Regions from separate parts of the Cohnella hongkongensis genome, predicted to be linked through region 2. Evidence: predicted binding sites of a transcription regulator. Region 2 holds the regulator's gene; the other holds the start of a gene.
What was found. The regulator Rex, encoded in region 2, represses fermentation and respiration genes when NADH is low (regulators of the CRP and FNR family bind a similar motif). The targets are predictions, from matches to a motif close to TTGTGAAATATTTCACAA.
Positions count from the first base shown of each region.

Region 1: the regulator Rex is predicted to act here: its motif matches at 2,350-2,367, upstream of nirB (nitrite reductase large subunit NirB).

Region 1 is NZ_JBHSEP010000004.1:227,919-232,307, forward strand. Features, by position in the region: gene nirB (nitrite reductase large subunit NirB) at 1-2,336, opposite strand, end outside; gene ACFO3S_RS08315 (carbohydrate ABC transporter permease) at 3,370-4,245, opposite strand; gene ACFO3S_RS08320 (ABC transporter permease) at 4,264-4,389, opposite strand, start outside.
Region 2 is NZ_JBHSEP010000003.1:404,346-408,734, forward strand. Features, by position in the region: gene ACFO3S_RS07330 (hypothetical protein) at 1-40, opposite strand, end outside; gene ACFO3S_RS07335 (cell wall elongation regulator TseB-like domain-containing protein) at 349-873, opposite strand; gene ACFO3S_RS07340 (amidohydrolase) at 870-2,174, opposite strand; gene ACFO3S_RS07345 (redox-sensing transcriptional repressor Rex) at 2,171-2,827, opposite strand; gene dinG (ATP-dependent DNA helicase DinG) at 2,824-4,389, opposite strand, start outside.

The DNA of each region.
Region 1 (4,389 bases), on a different contig from region 2:
TGGCGCTTGCCGGCTACGGCCGCCTCCAGCTCCGCCAGCAAAGCTTGGCTCTGCTCCGGATCGAGCAGCACGGATTTCACATGCTCGAAGCCAAGCCGTTCAAGCCACGGCGCAGTGCGTTCGGCATAGTTTCCCGTCTTGCGGTAATATTGCAGCATGGCCCCGCACAGATCGATGACCTCCTGCTCCGTTTCGACCGTGGTCAGCCATTGAGCCTCCTTCACTTCTGTCCCGCCGTTGCCTCCGATATAAATCTGGAAGCCGTTTTCCACGCCGATGACTCCGAAATCTTTCACTCCGCTTTCCACGCAGCTGCGCGGACAAGCCGACACGCCCATTTTGAATTTGTGCGGAGTGTCGATGTATTCGTATCGCTCCTCCAGCTTCATGCCGAGCCCCATGGAATCCTGCGTGCCGAAGCGGCAGAAGTTGGCGCCCACGCAGGTTTTCACGGAGCGAACCGCTTTGGCATAGGCGGAGGCGGAGGTCATATCCAGCTCATTCCAAATATCCGGCAAATCCTCTTTATGGACACCGTACAAGCCAATGCGCTGGCTTCCCGTGACTTTAACAAGCGGCACCTTGTATTTTTCTGCGACCTGGGCAATTTTCAGCAGCTGCTGCGGCGTCGTTCTGCCTCCTCTCATGCGAGGAATGACCGAGAAGCTGCCGTTCTTTTGAATGTTGCCGTGCATGCGCTCATTGACAAACCGGGACTCTTTTTCATCCTGATGCTCTTTCGGAAAGGTCACATTCAGGTAGAAATTGATCGCCGGGCGGCATTTCGAGCAGCCTTCGGCATTGCGGAAGCCCAGCTCCCGGAAAACGTCCTTCGTTGATTTCAGACCCTTCTCGCGAATTTGCAGCACAATGTCGTCCCTTGTGAGGTCGGTGCAGCCGCAAATTCCCGTTGGCGCAAGCGTTACGTTATCGCCCAGGACGTGGGAGAGCAGTTCGCCGATCATCGGCTTGCACTTGCCGCAGGAGTTGCCGGCTTTGGTACAGCGGACCACATCGGCGACGGAGGTTAATTGCTGCGTATGGATTGCGTTGACGATCGTTCCCTTCGTTACGCCGTTGCAGCCGCATACGGTATCGGCATCGTCCCACTGAGCGACGCTTTGGCTTGCCTCATCGCCGGCGGACGCCAGCAGCGAGACGGGATTTAAGGCGGTAATATCGGTCTCGTTCCGCAGCATTTTGTAATAGCGATTTTCTTCGGTCGTATCGCCGTACAGCACGATGCCGATAAGGCGACGATCTCGGATAAACAGCTTCTTATAGCTGTTGTTCAAGCCGTTATAAGCTTCAATGCCTTTTACGTCGTCGCCCTCGTGGATGATGCCCGCCGAGAAAAGGTCGCAGCCGGATACCTTCAACGAAGTAGACACCGTGCTGCCTTTATAGCCGTCTGTCGGACGGCGGGTCAGCAGATCGGCCAGCACTTTTCCCTGTTCGTACAGCGGAGCGACCAGGCCGTAGATCATCTTGTTGTGCTGCGCGCATTCCCCTACCGCATACACGTCCGCCGCGCTTGTGGCCATAAAATCGTCAACGACGATACCTCGTTCGACATGCAGCCCCGCGTCCTTGGCCAGCCCGGTGACCGGCCGGATGCCGACGGCCATAATGACGAGATCCGCCTCCAGGACGCTGCCGTCGCTGAACTCGAGGCCTTCCGCTCTGTTCGTTCCCAGTATCCGCGTCGTTTTTTTCTCCATCAAAAATCGAATGCCTTGCTTTTCCAGGTCCCTTTTCAGCAAATTTCCGGCCGGCTCGTTCAACTGCGTCTCCATCAGCCACTTCTCCAGATGAACGACCGTAACGTCCATGCCCTGATCGAGCAAGCCTCTGGCAGCTTCAAGTCCCAGCAGACCTCCGCCAATGACGGCAGCCCGCTTGTACCGCTGGGCCTGTTCGATCATTTGCAGCGTGTCGTCGAGGGTGCGAAAGCCCAGCACGCCAGCCAGCTGCGCGCCTTCTACGGGCAGGATAAAAGCTCTTGACCCTGTCGCTATAATGCATTTGTCATAACGGATATATTGACCGCTGGCCGTCAAGACTTGCTTGGCTTGCGTGTCCAATTTGATCGCCGGGTCGTGACGAATGAGCGTAATGCCGTGATCCTCGTACCATTGCAGGGGATTCGTAATGATCTCATCCACCGTCATCTTTTGCTGCAAAACATTCGACAGCATGATGCGATTGTAGTTGGGATAGGCCTCTTCGCCGATGATCGTGATCTCGTATTGTCGAGGCGCCCGCTCCAGAATTTCTTCGATGGTTCTTACGCCGGCCATGCCGTTGCCGATCAGCAGCAGTTTCTCTTTGATCATAGGGCCCCTCCTGTTGTGAAAATTTTCACTTAATATTGTGAATTAATTCACTTTCATGCGAATATCGTATCATGAATTCGAAAATTCGTGTATCAGGGAATTCCCTGATTATTTTGTCGTTTTTTTGGAGGGGATTGAACGGGCAATGTCGGCGGGTCAGGGTTATCACTTGCCGTCTCCCGATGCTGGCGAGGAGGTTAATCTTAGCGGCGGAATCGAGACTGTGGGGCTAAGGCCAAGCAGGTGCCCTGGCGCTGCTCAGGGCGCGGGACTAAGGCCAGAAAAGTGCCCTGGCGCTGCTCAGGCTGCGGGACTAAGGCCAGAAAAGTGCCTTGGCGCTGCTAGGGCGCGGGACCAAGGCCAGAAAAGTGCCTTGGCGCTGCTCAGGGCGCGGGACCAAGGCCAGAAAAGTGCCTTGGCGCTACTCAGGGCGCGGGACCAAGGCCAGAAAAGTGCCTTGGCGCTGCTCAGGGCGCGGGACTAAGGCCAGAAAAGTGCCTTGGCGCTGCTCAGCTCAGGGCGCGGGACTAAGGCCAGAAAAGTGCCTTGGCGCTACTCAGGCCGCTGGACTAAGGCCAGAAAAGTGCCTTGGCGCTACTCAGGCCGCTGGACTAAGGCCAGAAAAGTGCCTTGGCGCTGCTCAGGGCGCGAGGCTAAGGCCCAAAAAGTGCCCTGGCACTACCAGGCTGCGGGACCAAGGCCAGAAAAGTGCCTTGGCGCTGCTCAGGGCGCGGGACTAAGGCCAGAAAAGTGCCTTGGCGCTGCTCAGGGCGCGGGACTAAGGCCCAAAAAGTGCCTTGAGCTCAAGGCGGCCGGGGCCGCGCATGTACGCGGACAACATTGGGAGCTAAACAGGGCCGTCATCTACGGCGTTATCGCCTTGCTGCTCGTAGCGTGCGGATAGCCATGGCTCAACAAGCGTGGATAGCCGTGGCTGGGCGAGTGCGGGAGGCCGATCTGCAGACTCTCCGAACGCGCGTCCGCAGACGAGGCCCGGTCGCGAAATGAGCGTCCGGGCCGAAGGCGGGCGAGCTTATTCCTTCACTGAACCCATCACAATGCCATGGATGAAAAAGCGCTGAAGGAACGGGTAGACCATCAGAATCGGCAGAGAAGCCAAAATGATCTGCGCCGAGATCGCGGACCGGTTCGTCAGCGAGGCCATGACGGAATTCTGGTCGGCGTTCACCAGGTTGCGGGAGGCGAGCACGACGTGCAGGTACGTCTGCAGCGGATAGTTCGACGTCTGGTTCATGTAGATCAGTCCGTCGAACCAGGAGTTCCAGTGGCCGACGACGCTGAACAGCGTAACGGTTGCGATGACCGGGAGCGACAGCGGCACGTAGATTCGCGTCATGATCGCCCATTGCGACGCTCCGTCGACAAGACAGGCCTCTTCCAGCTCTTTGGGAAGCTGGCGCATGAAGTTGATCATCAGAATGACGTTGAACACGGGAACGGCTCCCGGCAGGACGAGCGCCCAGATCGTATCGATGAGATGCAGCTCGTTGATGATCATGTAGGCCGGGATGAGTCCTCCGCTGAACAGCATCGTGAACACCAGCGCCCAAATATAAATGTTCCGGCTTCGGAAGTAGCTGCTTTCTTTGGATAACGGGTAAGCCATCATGACGGTCAGCAGAAAATTGATCAGGCCGCCCAGAAGCACCCGCGTCGCCGACACGCCGAAGGCGTCCCAGAATTTATCCAGACGCAAAATATTGGCGTAGGCGGTGAAATTGAACTCGATCGGGAGCAGCCCGACGATATATTGGTTGGCCGGCCCTTCGCCGCTTAAGGAAACCATCGCGATGTGCCAGATCGGGACCAAGCATAGCAGAGAGATGGCGGCCAGCAGAACATAGTTCAAGAGGTCGAAAGCCTGGAAGCGGTGCAGGCGTATTCTCATATAGCGTCGCTCCGTCCTTTAGAAAATGCGGTAATTCGCGTAACGATAAGCCAGCCGATACGAAGTCACGATTAGCGCGAAGCCGATCAGCGATTTCATCAGTCCGATGGCGGTGGCCAGCCCGTACTGCGCTTGAATCAGACC
Region 2 (4,389 bases):
CCGCCGTTATCGTAATGGGCAGAATTCTGATTTTTTTCATTCGCCGATCCCCCTTGTCTAGTGTCTCTATGCTGTCTGATGCGATCGGGACTGGTCAAATAAGGTCAAACGAACGGCTTGGCCCTATCGAGTACACTAAAAGTATATCAGGAAATGATAGACGAATCGTTAGACGATGTCTGGCAATTCGAGCAAAATATCCTTTAATTTTATTTCGCATATTGAGAACAAATAGGACCATTCAACTGCGCGGCGCTTCACACAGGGGCATATATACGGAAAAGGAACCGTCAAGGATAATTCCTTGACGGTTCCGGCTATCCATCGACAAGAAAGATACGAGGACATTTACTGGGAAGACAATACATAAGTGCGAATAAGCGAGCCGTTCTCGAAAGAATAGAACTCGAGCGACTGGCGCTCTTCGTCGCCGGCGTCCCGGTAACGGATTTCCCATGCGGCCTGGCCGTTAAACCAGGCGGGCATCATCCGGATCGGCTCGGCGCTGTGAGCTTCGGCGAACTTGGCCCGCATCTGCTGCTCGGTCATGTTCTCGCTCGCCTTTTTCCGGACGATCTCCTCCTGCAGCAGGAACAGCGTCCACGCTTCGCCCCCGGCGTCCTCGCCCCTCACGATCCATACCGTATCTTGCCACGTATGCCGGTACACTTCGTCCACGCGGACCAATTCGCCCTGCTCTTTGGCGGCACGGATCGCCTGCTGCTCCCCCCGGCGGTAATCGGAATCGGCCGAACGGACGTACAGCACGAACGATACGGCGACGAACAAAAGAAAGCCGGCGATAAGGATCAGCCATCTGCCGGGAGAAAGAGAAGGCAGCGCTCGCTTGCCTTCGCTTCGGCTCATGTTCATGCCCGCAGCCTCCGATAGCAAGCCTCGGCTTCGGCCATGATCTTCTCCTCGTCCAGTGTGGTCAATCGGCCGTCCTTCAGCAGCTGCTTGCCGTCCACCCATACGTGAACGACGTCGGAGCCTCTGGCGGAGTATACGAGGTGAGACTCGTAATCGGTGCGCGGTACGAAATGGGATTGGGCGATGTTGACGGCGATGATGTCCGCCTTCAGGCCGATCTTCAACTGTCCGGCGACGCCTTCCAGCCCAAGCGAACGGGCCCCGTACAGCGTGGCCATGCGAAGCGCCTCCGCCGCCGGCACGACGGTCGGATCTCCGCTAACGCCCTTATGCAGCAGCGCTGCAGTCGTCATCTCCTGGAACAGGTCGAGATTGTTGTTGCTCGCCGCCCCGTCTGTTCCGAGCGATACGGTCACGCCCGCTTTCAGCAGCTCGGGCACCCGGGCTACGCCGCTCGCCAGCTTGAGATTGCTGATCGGATTGTGGGATACGGCGACCTTCCGTTCGGCCAGCAAGGCGATTTCCTCGTCGTTCAGGTGAACCGCGTGGGCGACGAGCGTCGGTCTTCCGAACACGCCGAGACGATCCAGATGCTCGACCGGACGGCAGCCGTAGTCGCGCACGTTCTGCTCCACCTCGGTCAGCGTCTCGGACATATGGGTATGCATCGGCAAATCCAGCTCGTGCGCCGCCTCCACGAACTTCAAGATATAGTCCGGCGGGCACGTATAAGGCGCATGAGGAGAGATCATGACACGAATCCGGCCGTCCGCCCGCCCGTGCCATTCCCGCGCGAATCCGATCGCGTCCTCCAGCTTGGCCTTCTGCACGTCTTCCGGACATAAGCCGATGACGCCTCTCGTCAGGCTGGCTCTTAAGCCGGAATTCTCCACCACTTCCGCGACGCGATGCATATGGTCGTACATGTCCACGAACGTCGTCGTCCCGCTCTTGATCATCTCGGCGGCGGCCAGCGCCGATCCCCAGTAGACGTCGTCTCCGGTAAATTTAGCCTCGGTCGGCCACATATGATTTTGCAGCCAATCCTGCAGCACGAGATCGTCGGCCATTCCTCGCAGCAGCGACATCGCCGCATGGCCGTGCGTGTTTACGAGACCGGGCATAAACAGCAGTCCGCTGCCGTCCACAATCTCTGTCGCTTGATCGGCTTCCTCCGGCGGCGCTTCCCCTTCGCCCATCCGGGCGATGATTCCGTCCTCCGCAACCAGCCAGCCCTGGAATACGGGCAGCTGCTCGTCCACTGTCACGAATAGGCCCTGTCTGATCAACAGCCGGGTCATGATTTCACTTCCCTTTCTCTCTCATCCTCATGAGCGTCCATATAATAAGCCAGGCTCAGCAGCTCGGCGGTAAAATCGGCGTTATGAATGCGAACGCCGGGGGCCGCCTTCAGAACGACGGGAGCAAAGTTCAGCAGCCCCTTAATGCCGGCGGCCACGAACTGGTCGGCGACGTTCTGCGCCTCACCGGCGGGCACCGTAATGATGCCTACGGCAATGTCGAGCTTCCGAACGGTGTCGGCAAGCTCCTGCATCGGCTGAACCTTAAGATGATTAATGGAGGAGCCCGCTTTGCTCTGATCGGCATCGAACACCGCCACAATCTTCATATTGTCTTTAATGTACATGTTGTAGTTGCACAAGGCGCGGCCCAGATTGCCGGTTCCGACCAGAGCGACGTTCATCGTTTTGTCCAGCTTTAAGATTTGGCGGATTTTCTCGATCAGGTAATCGACGTTATAGCCGACGCCTTTGCGGCCGAACTCGCCGAAGTAGGCCAAATCCTTGCGGATCTGGGCGGGATTGAGATCCAGCTTCTCCCCCAAGTCCTGCGACGATACGGTCTGAATGTGACTGAGGCTGAGTTCGTTCAGATAACGCAAATAAATCGGCAGCCGCCTGACGACGGCTTCGGATATTTTCATCGGCTTCATCGCATGTCCCCTCTCTTTTGCCCTGCGGCTAACGGTTTTTCCCCGTCCTCTTCCGATTGCAGCCATTGCGTAATTCTTGCCGACATGCCGGCTAGCGGCAAATGCTCCATTTTCGGACCCGGCAGCGAGTACAGAAAATATTTGCCGTAGCTCGTATCGATGACTCTCGTATCGTACAAAATGACGATTCCCTTGTCGCTGGCCGTTCGGACCAACCGCCCGAAGCCCTGCTTGAACTTAATGACCGCTTGCGGCAGCGACAGCTTCATGAACGGATTCTGATTCTCGGCCTGCAGCTTCTCGGACTTGGCCTCGGCCACCGGATGGTTGGGCGGCTGGAAAGGCAATCTCACGATCGCCAGACAGGTAAGAGCGTCGCCGGGCAGATCGATGCCCTCCCAGAAGCTGCTCGTGCCGAGGAGCACCGAGGCCGGCCGCTTCATGAACTGCTGCGTCAGCCGGCTTCTGCTGCCGTCGTCCACGCCCTGTCCGAGCACCTGAATGCCGGCCGGCTCGAGGAGATCCTTAAGCGGGCCGTAGACGTTCCTGAGCATCCGGTAGGAGGTGAACAGCACCAGCATTCTGCCGCCCACCGTTCTGGCCGTTTCGTGAAGCGAATCGATCAGCGCCCGGACGAAGCCCGCTTCCCCGTCCCTGCCTTTAATTGCCGGGAAATCCCGCGGAATAAGGACAAGCGCCTGTTCCCGATAACGAAAGGGAGACGGAAGCATCGCCGTTCTCAACCTCCCGTTCTTCTCCGCATCGGACAATCCGAGCTGTTCGGTCACATATTTGAAAGACTTGTCGATCGTCAGCGTCGCGGACGTCATAACGACGCTCGACTTCTTGTCGAAGACGCCTTCCTTCAGCAGCTCGCTCACGTCCGCAGGAGCTCCGTACACGCTGACGGAGCGATTGCGGTACTGGGAGTTCCCTTCGGCCCAATAAACGAATTCGGGCCGCCCCAGCGTCACGAAAGACTGCGCGTCGGCGCGAATGTTGGCCAAGTCCTTCAGCACGCCGCCCAGGTCGGTCAGCAAGCCCTGCATGCCGAGCTCGTCCGACTCCTCGCGGATTTCGGCCGCCAGCTTCTCCAGCGGACGTATCAAGTCGGACAGAAGCTGAATGACATTGTTGCCGTCTACGCTCAGCGCTTCCCATTGCGGAGGAAGATCCGCCGGCTTGATTCGCAGCGTGAAGGCGCCGGTCTCGTCGGCAGGGGCCCCCGTGGCAAGCATCGCGAACAGCGCCTCCATCCAGCGATCCCAGGCTTCGCGAATATCTTGAACCTTGGGCGCAAGCAGCTCCAGCTTCTCCGTCCAAGCTCCCGCACGCTCCGTTCCCATCGCAGCCACGTCTCCGATCAACTGCGGCAGCAGGCCGGTTCGAGCGTCCTTCCACATCCGCTGCAGCGGAATGAGCAGGGAGGAATAGGACGTTTTCTGACCGAGATGACTGCTCGCTACTTCCTCCAGATGATGCGCCTCGTCTACGATCAGCCGGTCGTAGGCGGGAAGCAGACGATGATCGGCTCTCATATCGGTGAACAGCAGCGCATGGTT